3 regions of the Cytophaga hutchinsonii ATCC 33406 genome follow, and region 3 is predicted to be linked to each of the others. Evidence: riboswitches for the same ligand, from Rfam matches in the RefSeq annotation. Region 3 holds a riboswitch; each other region holds the start of a gene.

Region 1 (8,494 bases), 970 kb from region 3:
AATTAATGACGCACTAAACAAGACTAAACATCCTGTAAAAAAGACTTTTACAACCCTAATCATTACATTAAAAATATTATACCGTTAAAAATATTAGTCAAAAAACATCGATTGAATAAGTGAAATTAGGAGAAAAAAAGTGGTAAATTGCGACTCTTTTTAAAAAGTGTTAATTAATTAACTAAAGTAAACAAATGAAAGTAGCTGTAGTTGGCGCTACCGGTTTGGTAGGAACCCAAATGCTTAACGTTCTTAAAGAACGTAATTTCCCTATAACAGAACTAATTCCTGTAGCTTCTGAAAAGTCAGTTGGTAAAGAAGTAGAATACAATGGTAATAAGTATAAAGTAGTTACAGCCGAAACAGCAATCGCTATGAAGCCTGAAATCGCTGTATTTTCAGCGGGTGGAGGAACATCTTTAGAGCTTGCACCGTTGTTTGCTGCCGCTGGCACCACAGTAATTGACAACTCTTCTGCATGGAGAATGGATCCGACTAAGAAATTAGTTGTTCCGGAAGTAAACGCAAATGTTTTAACAAAAGAAGATAAGATTATTGCAAACCCGAACTGCTCTACAATTCAGATGGTAGTAGTATTGGAGCCATTACATAAAAAATATAAAATCAAACGTGTTGTTGTTTCAACGTATCAGTCTGTAACGGGTACTGGTAAAAAAGCAGTTGATCAGTTATTTGACGAACGTAAAGGCATTATGAATGGTGTAAAAGCATATCCATATCAGATTGATTTAAATTTATTGCCACACATTGATGTATTCCAGGAAAACGGATATACAAAAGAAGAAATGAAAATGATTTTGGAAACAAACAAGATCATGGGCGACGATTCAATCAAAGTTACTGCAACAACAGTTCGTGTTCCGGTTATTGGCGGACACTCTGAGTCTGTAAATATTGAGTTTGAAAATGACTTTGATGTTAATGAAGTAAAAGAATTACTTTCTAAAGCTCCGGGTATCATTGTTAAAGACAATCCGTCTAAATTAGAGTATCCTACGCCAATGGACGCGCATAACAGAGATGAAGTCTTTGTTGGCCGCATACGCAGAGATGAATCTCAGCCGAAAACATTGAATTTATGGATCGTTGCAGATAACCTGCGTAAAGGTGCTGCTACAAATGCAGTTCAAATTGCTGAATATTTAGTTGCGAATAAATTAGTTTAATATAATAACTGAAAGGTCATGCAAAAGTGCATGACCTTTTTGCTTTTCCTTACATAGCGCTTCAGAGTCTTTAGGTTCTTTTTTACTTTTCACTATATTGCGCTAAATACAAGTATTCTCTTATGATTAAATCAATGACAGGTTACGGTTCCCAGACTGCTGAGAACGATAAAATTTCAGTTACTGTAGAAATTAAATCCCTTAACTCTAAATTTTTAGATTTAAATCTACGGCTTTCAAAAGAGTATTCTGATAGAGAACTTGAAATAAGAAACCTGCTGAACAATACGGTTGAGCGTGGAAAAGTGGGCTTGAGCATAGATGTTCAATCAAAGGGAGGTGTTAAGCCAAAAGTATTTATCAATAGAGAACTGGTTGCATTATATTACAAAGACCTTAAGGAAACGGCTGATGCTATAGGTATTGTTGACTCGTCAGATTTATTTAAGTTAGCACTGCAAATGCCTAAGGCGATGGAATCTGAAGTTGAAAATCCGGATAATACGGAAGACTGGCTGCTGATTCAAAAAGTTTTGCTGGATGCTATTGCCAAGTGCAATGAATTCCGGACAGATGAAGGAAACACACTTGCGTTAAAATTTAAGGAATATATTAAAACGATTGCCGACTGCTTGACTCAGGTTGAAGTATTTGACCCACAGCGCATCGAAGCTATTCGTACACGCATCAGACAGCATTTTGATGAATTCAGCAAATCCGAACAATTAGACAACAGCCGTTTTGAGCAGGAATTGATTTTCTATATTGAAAAACTTGATATCAGCGAGGAAAAAGTGCGTTTGCGCAGCCACTTAAATTATTTTTTAGAATCCATGGATATTCCTGAGCCTAGTGGAAAGAAATTAGGATTCATCGCGCAGGAGATCGGCCGTGAAATCAATACGATTGGTTCTAAAGCAAATGATGCAAATATCCAGCGTTATGTTGTACAGATGAAAGAGGAACTGGAAAAAATAAAAGAGCAGGCCCTAAATATTTTATAGAGACTTTTCTGTCGGAGTCTGGCTATAAATGACTCCGATAAAAATAGAAATCACACCCACATTTGAGTGTAAAATATTGTCTTGTTTGGTAAAATGCAGAACATCTTCTATTGGGAGGTTTATCCAGGTAGAAACAACAAAGAAAATCATAATCCACCCTGTAATAATCAAATATGCTCTTATTGCTGTTAGATTATTTGTCAGCAAAATCATAAGTGCTATAATTCCATAATTTAACCGGTACAATTTTATTGGCACCCCTTCCGTAGCAAATGGGAGTTTGCTCGGACAGAAATAACTTATTACTGCGATTGCGGTCATTAACACTGCAGATAGTAACAAGAACCAATAATTTGGATTTTTATATTGAGTCATTTAACTATTTTCTTTCAAACGAATTTGAATGTACTTTTTAAAAAGTTGATTTGGAATTATTGAAAGATTGACGGTTTGTGGCCACTAATGTAACTTAGTACAACATGCAATAAATAAATATTTTAAGAACAATTCAACAATACGCTCTTAAATATATTATATTGTATATAACGGGAATGCATAGCTAAAGTTGTTTTAAGCTATATTCATTTTAGAACTCCCTAAGATACAGCAATATCATTTTTTAAATATTCTGTATGAAGTTATTTTAAAACAATAAACCACTGCTCTTTCGCTCATAAATTGAATCAAACGCCAGATTTTTATGTGGAATGCAAAATAAAAGTTTGTTTTTCTAATTGACATGCCTATTTTTGTCTACTCAAAATCAATTACGTAGTAGTTGATTTATAAAGAAGAGGGGAGAGAACGGGCTCTTTGAACCTCTAGCAACCTCCGGGAGCAAATCCAGAAAGGTGCTAATTCCTGACCTGAATAAACAGGGCATATAAATTAATTGCATATGATTAAAAACACCCTACTTGACGAAAGTCGAGCAACAGCATTATCTCTTACCCATTTCTGCTCTTACACTTCTACAGTGTATTTTACAGGGATTTCTATTGTTGAACGTTTAACTGCGTTGCAATAATGGAGTATCATATTTATACGCACAAATCTCCGGTTACGCTTGAGTCCGGCGCTGTTTTACCCGAAGTCCGCATTCAATATTCCACTTCAGGCATCAGAAATGCAGATGAAGATAATATCATTTGGGTTTGCCATGCGCTTACCGCTAATTCCGATGTAGAATCCTGGTGGCCGGGTCTTGTTGGTACAGATTATTTATATAATCCGCAAGAACACTTTATCGTGTGCGCCAATATTCTATCTTCCTGCTACGGCACTACCGGACCAACAGAAACAAATCCGGAAACAAATAAACCATACTTCCTTTCCTTCCCGGTTGTCACCATCCGCGACATGGTTACCATTCATGATATACTGAGAGAACACTTAGAAATAAAAAAAATTCATACACTTATTGGCGGTTCTCTGGGCGGGCAGCAAGCGATGGAGTGGGCCATTCAACAGCCTCATTTATTTCAGCATCTTATACTATTATCTACAAATGCATTTCACTCTCCCTGGGGCATTGCCTTTAATGAGTCGCAGCGTATGGCAATAGACATGGACCCTACATGGAAAAATCCTTCGCTTGACGCAGGCAGAGAAGGGTTGAAAACGGCACGCTCTATAGCTATGCTTTCCTACAGAAGTTACGAGACCTATGTAGAAACACAGCGTGAAGAAGACTCTTCTAAAACGGATGATTACAGAGCTATTACCTATCAGCATTACCAGGGTGATAAATTAGTAAAACGCTTCAACTGCCACTCCTATTGGTATCTGTCTAAAGCAATGGACAGTCATCATGTAGGAAGAAACAGAGAAAGTGCTGCAGCAGCATTAGCATCTATCCGCTCTAAAACACTTGTCATCGGTATTTCTTCAGATATTTTATTTCCGGTTTGCGAACAGGAATACGTTGCGAAGCATATCTCCGGAGCACAATATGTATGCATTGATTCTCTGTATGGCCACGATGGGTTTTTAACGGAAACGGACAAACTGGATGTTGTTATCCGGAATTTTTATCTCGAATAAGTATTATTCAATAAAAAGCCTTTAATTCTAGCATAAAAGCACGATTTTTTAGTAAATTTCGTTTGTCATATAATATTGTACAAACCGAATTTTATTTCCTTTTCAACTCAACAAATACTAGGTATGAAAAAATTCTTAAAGATCTCTGGTATATCTATCGGAGTCTTATTATTAGCTATGCTTATCCTGCCCTTTTTATTCAAGGATAAAATCAAAGGAATAATAGACGAACAGATCAAAAAAAATATCAACGGACAGGTTTGGTATAACGCCGAATCTTTTAGCCTGTCGCTTTTCTCTCACTTCCCGAACCTTACAGTCTCTATCGATGAATTGGGATTGGTGTCGAATGTAACAGAATTCAAAGGCGATACGCTTTTCGCAGCAAAGCAATTCAGTTTAACAATCGATATCATGAGTGTTATTTCAGGAGATCAGATAAAAGTTAAAGGTGTATTTCTGGATCAGCCTAAAATTGTTACAATTTTTGACAAAAGCGGTAAGATGAGCTGGGATATTACTTACCCGGATACAACACAAGCGCCTGCTGCACCTGAAGAACCTAGCACGCTAAACCTGAGTATTGAAAAATGGGAAATCAAAGATGGCACAATCATTTATGATGATCAGACAATGCCTATGTATGCTGAACTGAAACATCTGGACCACAAAGGTAGCGGCGATATAATGGCGGATGTATATGATCTCAAAACATATACAAAATCAACCAACGTACTTGTTGAATACGATGGTACAAAATACTTAGACGGACAAACGGTAACAGCTGATGCTGCTATGAATATTGATTTAGCAAAATCTGTTTATAAATTTTTAGACAATGAATTTGCTATCAATGATTTTAAATTCGGGTTCAACGGTGCTATTGAAATGCCTACGGATGATATCAAAATGGATATCACATACAATGCAAAAGAAACAGATTTTAAAAATTTATTATCTCTTTTACCTGCGGTATACAACAAAGATTTTGAAAAAGTAAAAACAGAAGGTATCATTGGTTTTGACGGTTATGTGAAAGGAGTTTACAACGAAACAACCATGCCGGGTTTTGGCTTGAACATGCTTATCAAAGATGGTTATTTTCAATATCCTGACTTACCGGATGCCGTTAAGAATATTAATCTTGATTTACATGTGGACGACAAAGATGGCGTTATTGACCATATGATTGTTGATCTGAAAAAATTCCATATGGATATGGGACAAAACCCGATCGATGCCAGATTACTGATGAATGGTATGAATCCATATGACATTGATGCAAACGTTGTCGCCAAAGTTAAACTTGAAGATGTTTCAAAATTCTATCCGATAGAAGGAACAACATTAAAAGGTCTGTTTGGAATGGATGTTAAGGCTAAAGGCAAATACAGTGATACTTTAAAATTAATGCCTATGGTTACGGCAAACATGAACCTGGCAAATGGATACGTTAAGTCTTCGGAGTTTCCGAAACCGATTGAAAACATCAATGTGTCCGCTGTTGTGAATAGCGATGGAAATATGAAGACATCGACATTCTTATTAGATTACTTTAAACTATTGCTTGATGGCGAACCATTTGAAATGAAAGCCTTCGTTAAAAACTTTGATGATCCGAATTACGAAGCAAGTATCAAAGGTATTATCGACTTAGCAAAAATGACGAAGATTTACCCGATCGAAGGCACTACACTAACAGGCCGAATGAACGCAGACATGACAACGAAAGGTATTTTATCTGAAGTGCAGGCTGGTAATTATGGTAATACACAAACAAGCGGAAGTCTGGATATATCTGACTTAGTGTACAAGAGTGTAGATTTACCTCAGGGGTATACGATGAAAAAAGGGTTGCTGACATTAACACCTGAGCGTTTCAATATAGCAGCGATGGAAGGCATGCTTGGTAAAAGCGATTATAATATTACAGGTTATGTATCAAACTACATGGGCTATGCATTCGGAGGGAAAGACTCAACCATTCATGGTGTAATGTCAATGGCTTCTAAAAAGTTTGATGTAAATGAATGGATGTCAGACGAACCAACAACAACACCTGCCGCTCCGGAAGAAGAAGTACCAATGGAAGTTGTTGAGGTTCCGAAAAATATTGACTTTACATTTAATGCTGCCATGGACAAAGTATTGTATAGCAACATGGATATGACCAATATGAAGGGTGCTATTATCGTTCGTAATGGTATTGTAAAAATGGACAAGCTGAACTTTAACTCATTAGGAGGTTCATTCTTATTCAGCGGCGATTATAACACACAGGATATCACAAAACCATCTTTTGCGATGGATATGTTAATGAAAGATGTTGCTGCAAAAGAAGCATACAAAACATTCAACTCTGTAAAGAAGATGGCGCCGATTGCTAACTATGTAGAAGGCAATGTTAACCTGGCTCTTGTTATGAATGGTTTGCTGGATAAAGAAATGATGCCGATTTATTCAACATTGAATGGGAAAGGTTCATTAGGCTCCAGTTCTTTAAAAGTACTAAGCAATCCGGTATTGGGCACAGTAGCAAGTTTAACGAAAATGAAAAATATGGATCCGCTGGAAATAAAGGATCTGCTGTTGAACTTTACTATTGTTGACGGATCATTAATTGTTAAACCATTTGACATTAAATCAGGTGAATCTAAACTTGCCATTACAAAAGGTGAGAACAAACTTGATGGGAGCGTGGATTATGACATGCAGTTAACTACTCCTTCCGGAGCGCTTGGTAACGAAGCCAATAAAGCGATGGCAAGCCTTGTAGGAAGCAATTTAATTACAATGCCGAAAAACATTGTGATTGACTTAAATGTAAAAGGCCCGTATGACAAAACAAAAGTTACGATCGTGAAAACGAACTTTGGAGAAGTTGATAAAACAGCATTAAAAGATGCAGCAATTTCAGAATTAAAGAACAGCGATCAGGCAAAACAAGTACAGGCAGAAATTGACAAAGCAAAAGCGGATGCTGAAGCTGAGCTTCAAAAACAGAAAGATGCGGCGGCAGCAGAATTGCAAAAACAGAAAGATGCCGCGGCGGCGGAATTTCAGAAACAAAAAGATGCTGCTGATGCTGAACTGAAAAGACAACAGCAGATTCTTGAGCAAAAGAAAAAAGCAGCAGCAGATTCGGCTAAGAAAGCGGCAACAGATGCTCTTAAAAAGGGCTTCCCTAAATAATAGACTTCTGTTAGATTATATGCAAAAAGGTGGCAAGGCTGCCTTTTTTGCATATAATCTAACAGCTATTTACTTTTGGTATAGAAATTGAAATACTCATTCTACTTTGTTTATACATTAATTCACATTTACAATGAATTCGATTAAAACACCTTTGCTATTCTTATTGATTGCATTTTCAAGCATCTTTCAGTCCTTTAGCGCTGGCAAACCCCTAGGTTATGAAATCAAGGCAACGATTAAAGGCGTTAAACAAGCTGATACGGTATATCTCGCACGCTATTATGCCGACAAGCGTTTTTACCAGGATACGGCTATTGCTGATGCAAAAGGGTTTGTTTCATTTTCAGATACAACACACCTGAAAGAAGGGATGTATTTCCTTTTGTTGCCCGGACAGAAGGTTTTCGATTTTATTTTAAATCCGTCAACGCTATCTTTTTCTATTGACACAACGAATCTGATAAAGTCTGCGCATTTCAAAAATTCTCCGGACAATACAGCATTTTATGATTATCAGCGTTTTTTTATGAATCAAAAAACAAAAGCTGATTCTATAAATAATTTAATGAAGTCTGCTGCTGCAACGCAAAAAACTGTACTCACAAAGCAATTGTCTGATATAGATTCTACTATGCTTGCATATATACAGAATTTTCTGAAAACGAATCCGAATAGCTTGTTCACAGCCATTTTGAAAACGACAAAAGATGTCGATGTCCCACCTGCTCCCAAAAAAGCTGATGGCTCCATTGATTCAAGCTGGCAATTTCATTATTATAAAAAACATTATTTTGACAATGTAAATTTTAGCGACGACCGCTTGATCCGTACACCGGTACTTGTAAATAAGGTTGATGGCTATTTTAAAAATCTTGTTGTTCAACGTCCTGATTCAATTATTAAAGAAATTGATATGATCATAAGCAAGTGTAACCCAAAAGGGGACTTGTTTGAATATTATGTACGTGAGTATACCTATAAATATGAGACCTCTCAGGTAATGGGCATGGATGCTGTATTTGTACACCTGGGGAAAGAATACTATATGAAAGGCAAGTGTTTTTG
Region 2 (8,494 bases), 990 kb from region 3:
AATACCAGCCATTGAATTGAAACGCTACATATTCTACAAAAAGAATCAGCCGGACATATTCCACAAAGAAGATCCATTTTTTCTGCTCCAGCAATGCACAACAGTTTACCAGCGTCAGGATCAAAATTGAACTGAAGAAAAAATTACTGCTTACACTGAGCCGTTCATGGTATAAGGTAATCAGGATCAGGCTGGCCAGCATAGCGGCAAACTGAACATTAATGTACCGCTTATACCTTCCGCTTCTTCTTTCAAAAACCGGAATCGGCTGACCTTCCACCAGCCAGTTTGCTTCTACGATCTCTCGTTCATCCCCATCCATTACATCAGGCTTACCGAATATAATCCTGAATTTATTTTTCAAACCTCTTGTTCTGTTAAACCGGTAACTCATTTCAATCAGATAGTGAAAATGCTGCCATAAGAAACTGTGTGTTTTTAAGGGCTTGGTAATACCGTATACAGGCTTTGTCTGCTCCTCTTTAAATGTTCCGAAGAGTTTATCCCAGAACACAAACATATCGCCGTAATTCTTGTCTAAATACTCTGTATTGGAAGCGTGATGTACCCGGTGGTGTGAGGGTGTTATAAATACTTTTTCGATCCAGCCAAGCTTGCCGACAAGTTCTGTATGAGTAAAAAACGAATAGCTCCCATGAATAACTAACGTAAGAATTACCATTTCCGGCGGAAAACCGATTAAGGGCAACACACACCAGAATACATTTCTGACCAATGCCTGAAATACGGTAATGCGTGTGGAAGTTGTGTAATTGAAGTCTTCACTCTGATGGTGTACAATATGAAACGCCCACAAAATATTGATCTCATGACCCAGACGATGATACCAGTACCAGACAAAATCCGTGAGTAATATTAATGCGACCCAGCTGTACCAGCTTGATACAATATCAATCAATGCAAAATGGTTGTGAATGTACCGGAATACAAAATAGAACACCCCGGCAAGCCATATGTTGCATAAGCGCTCCGCAGCACCGATAGAAAGATTAGAGATTATTTTTTTGTAGCTGAATACAATCCCGAATATTTTTTTGGCAAGCAGCATTTCAACTCCGATGAAAGCCAGTACTGCCAGTATCCCCCATGCGTATATAGTCATATAGGTTCTGTTTTTAAATTAGAATAAATAAAAAGGCCCGGTTAAACACTTGTTTTAACCGAGCCTTGAATAGAACGTTCATTAACCTACGTTTGCGTATGCAAATGTTTCGGTGTTAAAATAACTTTCCAATGCTTCGTTAAACTGCTCCGGACGCTCCATCATAGGTGCGTGCCCGCATTCTTCAATGATACGAAGCTCGGTGTTTCCGGAAAGTAATTTTTTAAATTTATAAGCAATCTCAAGCGGTGTAATCCTGTCCTGTCTGCCCCATACAAGTAACGTTGGAGTAGTTATCTGTTTTAACGCATCTGCAACATTATTCCCGTTTGCAGCACGCACGATTTTAATAACACGAATCGATTTGCGTATATCGTTTACTGTTTCAAAGACCTGATCAACCAGATTTTTAGTAACAATATTGTCGTTGTGGAATGTATAACGTACACGGTCTTCGATATAAGCATAGTCACCACGTTTCGGATAACTTGCCCCCATAGTGCTTTCATATAAACCAGCGCTGCCCGTTAACACCAAACGGATCACCTTTTCAGGATACGCAACAGAATACAAAATTGCTACCTGTCCGCCTAAAGAATTTCCAACCAGATTGAAACGCTCTATTTTTAATTCTGTAACCAATTCATGAAGATACGTTACCAAACCATCCAGACCATCTTTTTGCATGGTGCCATCATAGATCGGCATAATAGGTACAACAACGCGATAGCTCTTACTGAAATGATCGATCGTTGCTTTCCAGTTGCTAAGCTCACCAAACAATCCGTGCAGGAAAATAATTGTTTCGCCTTCTCCTTTTTCATGGAAGTTAAAAATCTGACGTTTTTCTGATTTATTGTTCTTGAATATCATGGCTGCTATTTATTTAAATGTGTAATTTATTTTATTAAAATATCTGTTAGTAAAAACTATTAGTTTCTTCTTTTATATGTAGTGGCATTAGCTGTCAGTAATTGTTTCAATTCGAAATCAAATACCTGCTTCAATTTATTTTCCTTGGTAATATTCTGCTTAAACTCAACGCTTCCTTTCAGTATTGAAAACACTTTTTGAAAATAATTTAAGACACGTGTATAATCTTCCGTTCTGATCTGGATAAAAAATTCTTTTCTTTCTGAATCAACTTCCACCTGTACACCATTCACATTCCCTGATCTGAATAAGCCTTTCAGTAACGAATAGCTATAATCGTTATCCCATAAGCTGAATTTAAACGTATAACCGTAGCCGCCTTTAAAATAAAGCTCAGCGTGTATATGGCTTTCTGCCGATTTCAAACCCGGATAATTAATTTCCATAATGTCTTCCTGATTGTTTAACCAGCGGGCCACATAGTTTGCCGTTCTTGAATAATCACCAAATTTGCGTGAAGCTTTTTTTACCAGCTTTTCAAGATAATCTTCCTTGTCTGCAAATAAATACGTCCACTTAGTATGCAGTATCCGGTTATTTTTTTGAACCCCCAGAACCGTTTTTCCTAAAACTTTATCCTTATTTGAATGCAGAATTCCATTTTCACCTTCAACAATAAATGCATGTACGCGATGCTTACTGAATAACTCAATCGAAGATGTATCGATCAGAACGAAATCCGCTCCGTCTTTCAATGGAGAATAAATGTGCCCAAGGCCGCCGAACGTGTTATCAAACACAACCGGAATATTCAGGCTATGTGCCTTCTGGATAATGTATCCGTAATCCTGTACATTCAATGTCTGCTGTTGAATCGTAGAAATATATACAACATCGATGGCATTTGTAAGAATAGATTCCCAATCATCTGCTGAATAATTTTCAGTATAGATTATTGATACACTTTTGCGCTGAAAGATTGCGGTATCTTCAAGCCACTCTCTTTTGGATTGAAAACTTAAAACAGTACCTCCTTTAGGTAACAGGTTTTTAATTAATGAAAAACGTGCCGAACGGAATGTTTTTTTAGCAAGTGCATTTACACCGCTTTCTATTGAAGCAATCTGTTTTTCTACTTCCAGTAATTGGTGGTTGGTAGAAATGGAATGCGAAATTTTATTTATTTCTGAAAGTGTATATACTGGACGATTGGATAGTGTTATAGCTGTCATGATAATACGTGTTAAATGAGTAAATAAATTAAAGATTGGCTGAAAGAGGCCGGTGATTTTAGTTTCAACAACAGGCTGTGGCTAAACTAAAATGAAGTGAGGTCAAAAGTTGTTTTTTCATACGATGGTAATTTATAGTTCCCTTTTATTTTTGGGCAGGTTTAGCACCGTTCTTTAAGTCGGTTGCTATAGGATCATTGAGCCTGCTCTCTTCCCTATTCTGTATAAATGCTGTGCGCTTAGCACTAACTGAATGTAAAATTGCATCATTTATTTTAATAATGCAAGTATCTCTATCGGTTTAATAGAGATTAATTTTAATAAACTGATTAACAGAATATTAATTACTCATAAATATTTCCACATAACAAAAAATGGCGTAATTGTTTCACAAATGTATACTCTAATAATAGAGAATGTTTCAGCCGTTTATGTAAGCTTAAATAAATGAAAGCAATGTAAAATTAAAGCGTTAATTTTACATGGAATAACGAATATGATGATAGAAGTAGGAAAAAATAATGTCTTAACTGCTTTACGCATGACAAGCGTAGGTATGTATCTGGGCAACGATGAAGGCGAAGAGGTTTTATTACCTAATAAATATGTACCCGATGATTTCAATGTAGATGACAGCATTGATGTCTTTATATACAAGGATTCCGAAGACCGCATTATTGCAACAAACCTGGAACCTAAAATTAAATTAAATGAGTTTGCTTGTTTGATTTGTAAAGATGTAAACAACATTGGTGCTTTCCTGGATTGGGGCCTGGAAAAAGATCTGCTTGTTCCCTTTCGTGAACAAGGCAAAAAAATGGAAGTTGGCAAACGCTATCCGGTTTATCTGTATCTGGATGAACGCACAGGCAGACTAGCCGCGTCCAGCAAGATAGAGAGCTTTATTGAAAAACAGAACATCAGATTAGAAGTGGGTGAAAAAGTTAATTTGTTGATTTGTTATACCAGTGATCTTGGTGTGAATGTAATCATCAATAATACCTACAAAGGAATTATCTATCACAACGATCTCTTCACGTATATTTCCATTGGCGATAAAGTTGAAGGATATATTAAAAATATCCGTGAAGAAGGAAAGATTGATGTAACGCTGCAGAAGCTTGGCTACAGCCAGATTGAAGACGCTGCAGAAAAAATCTTATCAAAACTTCGTGCCTCTGCGGGTGTTTTAAAATTAACGGACAAAAGTGATTCAGAAGAAATCATGTTCCGCTTGCAGATGAGTAAAAAGAATTTTAAGAAAGCAATCGGTGGTTTATATAAACAAGGGCTGATCCGTCTGGAAGAAGACGGCATATATCTGGTCTAACGTTATTGATCCCATAAACCTATGAAATTTGAAGTCCTGTTTATCTGCAGGACTTTTTTTATATACAAAAAGTGCAAAATTATTTTTAGAATGCTTTTGCTTTTTTTCACCATATAATCTTTGGTGGTATTTCCTTTCCTAGTATTGATTTGAATTGCCTATTACAAAACAGCCAAATATTTAAAATTTTACCTGATTTATAATGATTTAATGTATTGCAAATATTACCCTAGTAACTTGGTAGATATAATAGATTATATCTACATTTGATTTATAAATCATTATTTAATCCAAATTAAGAGGAAAAATGTCAGACGTAAACAAACAAACAGCCCTTGGTGATGTAGCCGCAAGGCAATTAGCCATAGCAACCAGAACGGTACCACAAATGGTAGCAATTACCCCAAGGTGGTTAACGCATTTATTGAATTGGATTCCTGTAGAATCAGGTGTATACCGTTTAAACAAAGTAAAAGACGGCAGTGTAGCTGAAGTAGATTGTTCAGGCAGAGACGAACGCGAATTACCGCATACCTTCATTGATTATGTTGAAAATCCACGTGAGTATAATCTGAGTGCTGTAAACACGGTGCTTGATGTACATACGCGTGTATCAGACTTATACAGCAAACCCTACAATCAGATCAGCGAACAGTTACGCTTAACGATCGAAAGCATCAAGGAACGTCAGGAAAGTGAATTGATCAACAACAGAGAATATGGGTTGTTAGCAAGTGTTGCTACTGCGCAGCGTATCAAAACACGTGTAGGTGCCCCTACTCCGGATGACTTTGATGAACTCATCACTAAAGTATGGAAAGAACCGGGTTTCTTTTTATTGCACCCCTTAGCGATTGCAGCCTTTGGCCGTGAGTGTACACGCAGAGGTGTTCCACCTCCAACGGTTTCTCTTTTCGGTTCTCAGTTCATTACGTGGAGAGGTATTCCATTGATCCCTTCGGATAAACTGCCGATTGAAAATGGCAGAACAAAAATCTTATTATTACGCACAGGTGAAAGCCGTCAGGGTGTTGTAGGTCTTTATCAGCCGGGCTTGCCGGGCGAACAGTCTCCAGGCTTAGCAGTACGCTTTATGGGCATCAACGATAAAGCCATTGCTTCTTATTTAGTATCACTATACTGTTCATTAGCTGTATTGGTTGACGATGCCATTGCAGTGCTTGAAGACGTTGATATCACGAACTACCATGAGTACAAATATTAATTCAAACAACTTACCAGACGTAAGTTCACTTGAAAAGCTAGCAAATGAATTGTTCTTAGCTCTGCCCGGAAATTTTCCGAATCCGGAATCTTTGCGTGAGAAGCTGAACAGTTCATCCGGCAGCGATGCAGCATTTGGTCAGACTGAACGATTCAATCTAAAAGATCCTCAAACATCTTTTCAGAATCCGCATAGCTATGAACCACAGCAGGCATTGCCTTCAGGAAGCGGTCTGGGTATCTCTCCTTCTGTGCTACAGCATACCAATACAATTGATGTGCAGGCATTGCAGAATTTAATTCCCGGTGAATCGTACAAAGGAGGCATTACGCCTTATTCTCCGACCGACCAAGGAAATGCTGTAAATGCTTCGGATCCGCAAACCAGTTTTGCTGAGCCTAAACATGAAAGCCGCGGTATTCCCACTTCCCTTTCCGGAAGCGGTATTTCCCCATCTGCCTTACAGCATGGCCAGAAGCCGGATAAGCTTCCGACTGTACATGAACAGGCGTATGGAAACGATCTTACAAGCATACTTACATCTATTAATACGTTTGAGCTAAGTCCGCAGCTACCACTCGTAAACGATTCTTCTTTTTATTTTCTTTCTGAAACCAGGAATTACGGATCGAATACAAAAGTAAATCAACAGCAGCACACTTCTGTTAAAGAAGTACATACTCCAGGCGGTATTCTGTCAAAACCATTTGATGTTAATCTGATAAAAAAGGATTTTCCGATTTTACAGGAACGTGTAAACGGGCGACCGTTGATCTGGCTGGACAATGCAGCAACCACGCAGAAACCCAAACAGGTAATTGACCGGATCAGCTATTTCTATGAGCATGAAAATTCGAACATTCACCGTGCAGCGCATGAGCTGGCTGCACGTGCAACGGATGCCTATGAAAGTGCCCGTCAGAAAGTACAAACGTTCATCAATGCCGGTTCAATTAATGAAATCATATTTGTGCGTGGTGCAACAGAAGCAATCAACCTGATCGCAAAAAGCTGGGGCGAACAGAATCTGCAGGCCGGAGATGAAATCATTGTAAGCCATCTGGAACACCACGCGAACATTGTTCCGTGGCAGCAGCTGGCGGCAAAGAAAGGTTTAAAGCTACGTGTCATTCCGGTGGATGATGACGGACAGATCATACTTGAAGAATACGCCAAACTGCTGGGGCCAAAAACAAAACTTGTTTCTTTCACCCAGGTATCAAATGCATTGGGCACTGTAACGCCTGCAAAAAAAATCGTTGAGCTGGCACATCAGGCCGGTGCAAAAGTTTTGGTAGATGGGGCCCAATCCATTTCCCACATGCGTGTAGATGTGCGTAACCTGAATTGTGACTGGTTTGTATTTTCCGGACACAAAGTATTCGGACCAACAGGTATTGGTGTTGTATATGGAAAAGAAGATCTGCTGAATGAAACGAATCCATGGCAAGGCGGCGGTAATATGATTGTTGATGTAACATTCGAACATACTACCTATCACAAAGCACCGGGGCGGTTTGAAGCCGGTACGGGAAACATTGCAGATGCTGTAGGCTTGGGAGCCGCGCTTGATTACGTAAGCAGACTTGGCATTGATGTGATCAATCAATACGAACATTATCTACTCGTGTATGCTACAAAATTATTGAAAGATATTCCGGGTTTACGCCTGATCGGTACGGCCGAAGACAAAGCATCGGTATTATCGTTTGTGTTTGATGGCTATAAAACAGAAGAAGTTGGTGCAGCGCTTAACCAGGAAGGCATTGCAGTACGTTCCGGGCATCATTGTGCGCAGCCTATCTTAAGACGCTTCGGACTGGAAGCAACCGTTCGCCCATCGCTGGCCTTCTACAATACATGTTCGGATATTGATGTGCTTGTTGAAACGCTTTACCGTTTACGCAGCGGACATAAACGTGCCATAAGATAATTGTAGTCTGCATCTTTAACTTCTGTAAATGATGAAAGAAAATATAAATACACAATCACTGATCGATTTACTTCGAAAAACGCATCATGCAGAATGGGAAGCCACCCCTTCTGCACACGATGCCATTACCTGGTTAGGCGACCTGGTACAATTTTTATTTCCCAGTAATCATTTACCCAAACAGTCTTCATATGAAGGCATATTAAAAAAGAACCAGATCGACCTGGAAAATATTCTGCTGAGTTATGTAGAAGCACACAAGCTTAATATCGAACAGGCTGTTTCCAGTTTTTACAATGGCTTAGGTAACCTATATCAGAATCTGCGGGAAGATGCTTCAAAGATCAACGAATTTGATCCGGCTGCAACCAGCGTCAATGAAGTGATTGTGTCCTATCCTGGGTTTTATGCCATTACGGTTTACCGGATCGCACATAAGCTGGCAGAATTGAATATTCCTATTCTCCCGCGCATTCTCAGTGAATATGCACATGGAAAAACAGGTATTGATATTCACCCCAACGCAAGCATAGATGTCCCGTTTGTGATTGATCACGGAACGGGAATTGTTATCGGGGCAACAAGTGTGATCGGTAAAAATGTATGTATTTACCAGGGTGTAACTCTTGGTGCGCTGCACGTATCCAAAATTATGGCCGAGATCAAAAGACACCCTACCGTTGAAGATAACGTAGTGATTTATGCACGTACTACCATTCTGGGGGGAAACACCGTAATCGGAAAGAACAGCATTATAGGCGGAAGTGTTTTTATAACC
Region 3 (8,494 bases):
AAAAGAAACGCAGATCCGCATTGCTAACTTCCCTGCTCATTCATTGGAACAGGTGCATAAACTCGTTCAGACATTAAAAGAAAAAATTGGTTAATATGTTAAAAGCCGGAGATTCATATTCAGAAGTATTCTCTTATACACAAGAGCAGGTAAGTATATTTGCAGAGCTTTCAGGTGATAAAAATCCTTTGCATTTAGATGCTGAATATGCCGCCACTACCATGTTTAAAAAGCCGATTATTCATGGAATTTTAGGAGCAAGTATCCTGTCTAAAATTTTAGGCATGCACTTTCCGGGTGAAGGCACTGTTTATTTAAAGCAGGAAATTGATTTTAAACGTCCCATGTATGTGGATGTTCAATACGAAGCACAGCTTAAGGTTGTTGAAACCAATACAGATAAACATACGGCTATTATTGAAACAAAAATAGTAGACAAAGAATCGGGCAAGGTTAATGTACTGGGCAATGCTCATATCATGCACAAAGAAAAAATATGAAATTAGACAAAGAGTCTTTAAAACTTGCCCTTGTTTTTAAAGGTGCCATTGTAAAAAGATTATTGCCGGGAATGGCTGTATTAACAACCATTACACTTTTTTTAATCTATTTACACAACCACAACGAAGAGTATCAGAAATTAAATATGACAATAAGTGGTGCGCTGCCCGGTTACATGGGTGCGGCACTTGGTCTCTTACTGGTATTCAGGAACTCCACGGCTTACGATAAATGGTGGGAAGCGCGTAAAGAAATCGGTGCGCTTGTTAATACCTCCAGAAATTTAGCAATCACGCTAAACGGTCTTCTACCCTTTAACACACCTGAAAGAAAAGAGGTAACAAATCTTCTTATCTCTTTTGTATTTCACCTGAAATCACATTTAAGAAACGAAACAGAAAAAATAACCCTTGATGTACTCTTACCCGAAGACAGACTTCTGATTGAAAATGCCAAACACAAACCCGTTGTACTGGCAAACATCATGACAAATAAAATTGAAAATGTCTGGAAACGGAATTTAATATCAGACATTCAGCAAAGCTTATTAATTGAAAAAATACACGCACTGATTGACATTCTGGGCAAATGTGAACGCATCAAAAATACACCCATACCCATGGCTTATATGTATTTATTGAAATTTTTAATTAATTTATATGTGATCATTCTTCCGTTCAGCTTAGTAAATGACATCGGCTGGTTATGTATTCCGCTTGTAATTCTTTTGTATTATATTTTAATGAGTATTGTAATCACCGCAGAAGAAATCGAAGAACCTTTTGGCTATGATCTCAATGACCTGGAAATGGATAAGATTGCACTGAATATCAAAAATAATATTGATGAAATCGTAACACATGACTAAACCCGCTTCATATAGAGCTGCATTTTTTAAGTCAACATTCGTTCTCTTTTCTGTTTTTTTTATTTACCTGTCTACAATCTGCAGCTTCGCTGATACAACCTCTGCATGGGAGTTTGCAATAACTCCCATGCCCATAAACAATAAACAATCGGGCGGTAAATTTACCTATATCTATACAGCCTCTGCTGCAATAACGCCCGATAGCGCCTTAAAACTGGCCAAGCAGGCTTTTTTCAAAAAAAACCACACCCTAATATATTCCAGTGTCAGTACAGTTGAAAAGCCTGTATGGGTATATTTTAAAACCGACACCTTTCTATCTTCTGAAACACATTTACTGATTCTTGAAAACTGTAACTTCCATTCCATTACACTCTATAAATATGCGCATGACTCATTAAAACGTATTGCGCAAAAAGGTATGAGTGTACCTTACCCATCCGATAATTTATTTCCGGAACAAACATCTTTCGTTGTTGAACCTAACACGATTTATTTCCTTGAATCCATTGATATATATAACACGGTACTTCCTGTTTATATCCGGACAAATACGATAAACATCCACACTTCTGTTTTTAAAAATTATTTCAATGGTTTCTATTGGGGTGTTATTGCTGTAATGGGCATGGTAGCCTTATTTTTCTTCATCCGGTCTAAAGAAAGAGCGTTCATTTATTACTCCCTTTTTTTATTCGGAACTATTGCCTTGAACCTGTGTCTGGAGGGATACTTCTTTGCGTATTTCTGGCCCGGGCATCCTCAGATAAACATGTATAAAATTGCTATCTATGCCTTAAGTGCGGTAACAACACCATTATTTGTCTACCATTTTTTAGACATCAAATCGTATTACCCCGGCATTAAATTTGTCTTTCTGATACTTACCTCCATATTCATATTGATCGCCGTGATGAGTTTTGCCGGCTGGCATGCACAGGCTTTATATACATTACAAATGACTGCTTTTTTACAGATCATCATTTATATTTTATATGGTCTTGGTATCCGGCGAAAAGGTAATGCAAATGCGTCATACTTCATATGGGCGTGGTCACTGTATCTATGTTCCATTATGTTTGCTGTCCTGTCATCTTTAAACATTATTCCGAGCACTGCTTTTGTGAATAATTATGTACAGGTCGGTACGCTGATTCAGGGTGGAATCTTTTCACTGATCATGGCCGGTAAATACCAGCAGTATAAACTGAAACATATTCAATCGCAGCAAAAAATGATTGAAGTATTAAAAGAACGTGAGCTCCTGTTAACGAATCAGAATGACACCCTTGAAACTACTGTATATAACCGTACGGAGGAGTTAAAGCGATCAAATAGTGAACTTAATAATCTGAATGAAAAGCTGAATGAACTGGTTTCTCAAAAAACGTGGGAGCTGCAAAAATCAATCGAAGAGATAAACAATACCAACAATCAGCTGCAGCAGTTCAATTATATTACTTCCCATAATTTACGCGGGCCAATCTCAACACTAAAAGGATTATTTGAATTATATAATCAGGAAACGAACCTTTCAGACAAGCATATCTATGTTGACAAAAGCCTTATTGTTATCAATAGAATGGATGAAATTTTACGGGATTTAAATAAAATTCTATCAAATAAAAACACGGAAAAAATAAAAGAGCTGATTGACTTTGATACGATTATTGCAAACAATTTAAAGCAGCTTGATATTAAGAGAAAGAGTGTAAATATTTATATTAATCCCGCCCTTGAAATAACAGGTATTAAGTCTTTTTATGAAAGTATTTTTTACAATCTGTTTTCCAATGCACAAAAATACAAGCACCCGGAAAGATTGTTGCGAATAGACATTCAAATAACGTCGGCAGCTGCAAACTCTTTTACCATCCATATCTCCGACAACGGAATCGGAATGGATGTATCAAAAGTGGGTGATAAATTATTCGGTTTTTATAAACGCTTCCATGTACATGTGGAAGGAAAAGGTTTAGGCCTGTATATTACAAAAAGTCAGGTGGAAATGCTTGGAGGCACAATCCGTGCGGAAAGCGAACTGCATGTAGGCACAACATTTATTATTGAAATACCTTGTTAGATATATACTGCATTTTATATAAAAAATAGCCCATGACTTAAGTCATGGGCTATTTTTTATATAAAATGCATACCGTTTCTTTATCGGTACAGTTTTAGCTTTTCAAATACAATCTAATAGCGTCCCGAATACTTGTAAATGTCTGTTCAAGTAATTCTTCATTCTCTTCCAGCAATGTTACTCTAAAGCCTTTCAGATCCGAACAGAACGAAGAGATCGGAACCACACAAATACCTTTAGCTGCAAGCAGGTAATATACAAAACGTTTATCCAGATCTACATTCGGCTCACTAATCCACTTCTCTACCAACGCCTTGTTTGCAGCGTTCTCAATAGGCAACGTCTGTTTATCATTCAACACACCATCTTTAAATACAATCGTATTATAAAACGCGCCGTATGTTTCATTAAACATCAGCTCAGGAATCTGCCCAAGTATACCCGCTATAATCTTGCTGCGTTTACCGATCTTGCTGTTCAGCTCTTCCCGATAAGGCAGGTAACGCGGATCAGACATGATCACCGGAATAGCCAGCTGCGGAAGCGTTGTAGAACATACTTCAATCATCTTGGCATTATCCAGTGCAGAACAGAATTTATCAAAATCCTGATCTTTTCCACGGTTATAATATTCCATCCACCCGCAACGTGAGCCCGGCCATGGAAATTCTTTTGAAATACCTTTCATTGCAATACCCGGCACATCTTCAATAACTTCGGCTAAAGAATAGGCACGGGCACCGTTATAGGTAATGTTCAGATAAATTTCATCGCTCAGCAAAAACAGATTAAACTCCCGTGCTATTTCAACGATACGTTTCAATGTTTCCAGCGGATAAACCATCCCCGTAGGGTTATCGGGATTAATAATCAGAATACCGATAATGTTCGGATTGTATTTTACTTTATTATACAGATCATCCAGATCCGGATACCAATGATTATTCGGATCTAATTTATACGTGATCGGATCCTGACTTGCGTGCGCTGCTTCAGCAGAAGAGTGCGTAGAATATGCCGGAGATGGCCCGATTACACGGGAACTGCGGCTGATGAACTGATACACTTTTGCAATCGCATCACCCAGACCATTGAAAAATAAAATATCATCGGCCGTTATTTGAGCACCTGCTTTTTTATTATTTAACTCCGCTAAAAATTGACGCGTTTTTAGAATTCCTTTGGAAGGAGAATAACTATAGCTTTTATTATCTAAGGTCAAATTAGAAATAGTTTCTCTGATCCATTGCGGAACGACATTGTTTTTTTGAATAGGATCTCCAATATTTTCAAACACGATTGACTGACCATTCTTATTGATCAGATCAGCCTTTTTTACAATCTCCCTGATTTCGTAGCTGAGCTCCTTTGCTCCATCACTTAATATCTTATTCCTCATTCTAATTTGATTAAAATCCTGCTAATTTAAGAACACTTTATGGGATTGCGTATAGTTTAGCCTTGAAAGTGTAAAGAAAGTTTATTCTGCACGTTGATCATTCTGCAGGCATTCATTTCACCTCTGTAATCACTTTCCAAATATTGCAATTGCAACTAAACAAAAACAGAATATTATTCTGAATAAATTAATAATTTAAATTATTTCAGAATAATATTTGCAATTTATAATATTTAAACTACATTTGTATCACCTACCCAATTGAGGGTCGTGTATTATACAGAACGAAGGGAGAGATTAGGCTCTATGAACTTCTGGCAACCTGCCCACCAAAGCAAGGTGCTAATTCCTACCCATGTGGAACTATAAAAAGTACGACTATGAAAACAAGAAACTGCTGTTAATTCAATCTGCTTTCTTTGAAAGTAACACCGACTGAAATCATAGATTTAATGTCGCCTCTAAATCATTTCATCAACACTCAATTGCTTACTACCATGACAACTACGATTCAATATAAAACATTGACATTTGCTCAAAATACATTCCGTAATACTGAAACGTTTTCAAAAGCGGAATCTGTTTATACACCAAATGCATTTGACGAAGACCTTTCAAATCTGATTAAACCTGCAACAACACTGGCAGACATCCAGCAGACAATCTATGAAGAAAAAATTATCTGGTCTTTAAAAAAATCGAATCCATTATATAGTTCTGTTTTATTTCTGAACTAATTCAAGTGTAATGCAAAACGTGTACTGCATGCACATCACATACAGTACACGTTTCAAATCCGTTATAAATTCATCCAACACCCGCACCTGATTCGTCAACATGTCTTTACCGATCTATATTGTTAATGCCTTTTCGTTTGGACCATTTACCGGAAACCCTGCTGCTGTCTGCCCGCTTGAATCGTGGCCGGCAGACGGTTTACTGCAATCCGTTGCAGCGCAGAATAACCTTTCAGAAACGGCATTCTTTGTAAAAGATCAGGATACATATACGATCCGCTGGTTTACGCCGCAGGTAGAAGTACCGCTTTGCGGGCATGCAACATTAGCAGCTGCACATATATTATTTAATGAATTAAACTATCCGAAAAATGAGATCCGCTTTCGTTCAAAGAGCGGCGAACTAAAGGTTATTAAAGAAAAAGACATTCTCGTATTAAATTTCCCTTCAGATACATTTAAAGAATTGCCGGCTTCAAAAACATATGGTTCAGACCTCGGACTTAACCCTGTTGCCGTTGCTACGGGCAAAAGTTTCATTTTAATTGAGGTAGCAACAGAACAGGAAGTTATAGAAGCTAACCCCGACCTCCAGGTATTAAAAAAATTAGATGCTGCTATAGGTGTAATCATTACAGCAAAAGGAAATACAGCCGATTTCGTGTCACGGTTTTTCGCACCGCAATCCGGCATAGATGAAGACCCTGTTACAGGATCAGCACATTGTTTGCTGATCCCGTACTGGGCGCAAAAACTAAATAAAGACAATCTGTTTGCCAAACAACTCTCTAAACGAGGCGGTATCCTGCATTGTACCTACGGCGGAACCCGGGTATTTATCGGCGGCAAAGCAGAACTTTATTCCAAAGGGGTAATTAATTATGAGTTATAAATTATGAATTATGAATGAAAAAAAAATAACTTACTTCAATAGACGTAAATTTCAGAATTTATTCCTGCGAGAAATTCATAATTTATAACTCATAATTGATAATTAAAAAAGTGTCTGCTTCTCTCGACGACATGCCTGCTTACGAACATTTTCAGGATGAACTGGATCTTGAATTACTTCGTTATGCAAAAATTCATAAACGCAGCAATACAGTTATTGAAAATGAATTTATTCAATTCATCTGCTTTTCCTTATTTTTATCAAAGCCTGCTGAAATCACACCTGAAATTCTACAGCATTTTTCAAATGAACATGGTGCGTGCAAAGATACCATTACAGCCTATCTACAGTTTATGAATGACGATAAAAATTCGTTCTTAAAAAATTCATTTACTGGATTGCTTGCTGCTATCTAAGACAAAAAAATAAGTCCCGCTTCATTAACGGGACTTATTACTATTAAATATTGTTTACTTTTTCAGTTATACCTCTATCGCTACTTCACCATAAGACTTTGTACGCACATTTGCACCCAATTGATTCAGTAAATTATACAAACCGAAATAAGTACGATTAATATAAATACCATGCCGCGAACCACGTGCCTGGCGGGCATCTTTAATTTCTTTTACGTTGCTGATGTGCTCTCCAAAATCATAAATTCTTTTGAAATAGGAATCATCACTGAAGTCGAATGTTTCGCTGTAGAACGGCAAGCCAAGCAAATGCGTCATCTCACAGAATAAATCAAAAAATATTTCACGCTGCAAAGCAGTATCTTCCGCATCAAAGAAATTCAATCGTTCAAAGGTTTTCAGTAATTCCGTTTTATCTTCTATTACTTCTTTATTCAGCAGTTTAAAATATTCGGTATAAAATTCTTCGGGAATTTCTTTTACACATCCAAAGTCAATAACGCCAAGTGAACCATTGCTGCGCATCAGAAAATTCCCCGGATGCGGGTCTGCGTGTACCGTACGTAACTGATGCATTTGGAAATCATAGAAATCCCACAACAGCTGCCCTATTTGATTCCGGATTTCCTGCGAAGGATTTGTTGCCAGAAACTCTTTCATATGTAACCCTTCCAGCCAATCCATAGTAAGGATACGTTTGCTTGAATATTCGGGGTAATATGCAGGAAAGACTAAACCTGTAATGTGTGCGCATTGCGTTGAAATTTCGTTCGACCGTCTCAACTCAAGTTCGTAATCCGTCTCCTCAATCAGTTTAGATTCTACTTCATCCATATACATGTCCAGATCCTTCTCCTTCATGTTCATTAATCGAAGAGCGAATGGCTTTACCAACTTCAGATCAGATGAAACGCTTTCGGCTACACCGGGATATTGAATTTTAACGGCGAAAACTTTACCATCTTTGGTTGCTTTATGAACCTGTCCGATGGATGCTGCATTAGAAGCATTACGTTCAAAGGTATCAAACATCGACTCAGGCGACTTGCCAAAATATTTCTGAAAGGTTTTAACTACTAATGGATATGACAAAGGCGGTGCACTGTACTGTGCCATTGTGAATTTATCAACATATGCCTGAGGAAGCATATTCTTATCCTGACTCAGCATCTGTGCTACTTTCAGCGCACTGCCTTTAAGCTGACTAAGCGTTTCATATACATCTTTCGAATTATCTTCATGCAGCTGTTCCTTTGTCAACTCCGGATTGAAAGCCTTCTTCGCATAATGCTTGATATAATTCCCTCCTATCTTTGCTCCTGTCTGTACAAATTTGGTTGCACGTTCAACTTTACTGGTAGGAATATTATTTTGCTCTTTCATAATTGGGATTAGGATTTATTGGATTAATCAGTAATTGGGATTATCCTGAGCTGTCTATTTTTTGCTTCAGATGAAATTCATTTGATCAGGAATAAATTAATTATTCTGCTGACATATAATATGTCAATTGTAATTCACTTAATTTTTTAATCCTAAAATTCATGAAGTCAATAAAACTCAATTATACTTCTGAAACAGGAACTTTCCAAAGTCAA

Evidence for each region. Region 3 has a riboswitch for S-adenosylmethionine ahead of CHU_RS04820 (hypothetical protein). Riboswitches for the same ligand answer to the same signal wherever they lie in the genome.
Region 1: another riboswitch for S-adenosylmethionine. It lies ahead of metX (homoserine O-acetyltransferase family protein); the one in region 3 lies ahead of CHU_RS04820 (hypothetical protein).
Region 2: another riboswitch for S-adenosylmethionine. It lies ahead of CHU_RS08855 (PLP-dependent transferase); the one in region 3 lies ahead of CHU_RS04820 (hypothetical protein).

Annotation. Positions count from the first base shown of each region.
Region 1 is NC_008255.1:159,952-168,445, reverse strand. It holds gene CHU_RS00715 (lamin tail domain-containing protein) at 1-63, opposite strand, end outside; gene CHU_RS00710 (aspartate-semialdehyde dehydrogenase) at 195-1,187, shown strand; gene CHU_RS00705 (YicC/YloC family endoribonuclease) at 1,310-2,191, shown strand; gene CHU_RS00700 (hypothetical protein) at 2,186-2,566, opposite strand; SAM riboswitch class I at 2,972-3,081, shown strand; gene metX (homoserine O-acetyltransferase family protein) at 3,218-4,234, shown strand; gene CHU_RS00690 (AsmA-like C-terminal region-containing protein) at 4,358-7,426, shown strand; gene CHU_RS00685 (TlpA family protein disulfide reductase) at 7,560-8,494, shown strand, end outside.
Region 2 is NC_008255.1:2,124,883-2,133,376, forward strand. It holds gene CHU_RS08845 (sterol desaturase family protein) at 1-1,123, opposite strand, end outside; gene CHU_RS08850 (alpha/beta fold hydrolase) at 1,205-1,996, opposite strand; gene CHU_RS08855 (PLP-dependent transferase) at 2,056-3,228, opposite strand; SAM riboswitch class I at 3,358-3,459, opposite strand; gene CHU_RS08860 (CvfB family protein) at 3,725-4,558, shown strand; gene CHU_RS08865 (family 2A encapsulin nanocompartment shell protein) at 4,866-5,783, shown strand; gene CHU_RS08870 (family 2A encapsulin nanocompartment cargo protein cysteine desulfurase) at 5,767-7,716, shown strand; gene CHU_RS08875 (serine O-acetyltransferase) at 7,745-8,494, shown strand, end outside.
Region 3 is NC_008255.1:1,132,927-1,141,420, reverse strand. It holds gene CHU_RS04845 (aminotransferase class V-fold PLP-dependent enzyme) at 1-94, shown strand, start outside; gene CHU_RS04840 (MaoC family dehydratase) at 96-500, shown strand; gene CHU_RS04835 (bestrophin family protein) at 497-1,369, shown strand; gene CHU_RS04830 (sensor histidine kinase) at 1,362-3,452, shown strand; gene CHU_RS04825 (pyridoxal phosphate-dependent aminotransferase) at 3,547-4,851, opposite strand; SAM riboswitch class I at 5,124-5,223, shown strand; gene CHU_RS04820 (hypothetical protein) at 5,304-5,588, shown strand; gene CHU_RS04815 (PhzF family phenazine biosynthesis protein) at 5,689-6,480, shown strand; gene CHU_RS04810 (hypothetical protein) at 6,591-6,896, shown strand; gene CHU_RS04805 (ABC1 kinase family protein) at 6,963-8,279, opposite strand; gene CHU_RS04800 (TetR family transcriptional regulator C-terminal domain-containing protein) at 8,457-8,494, opposite strand, start outside.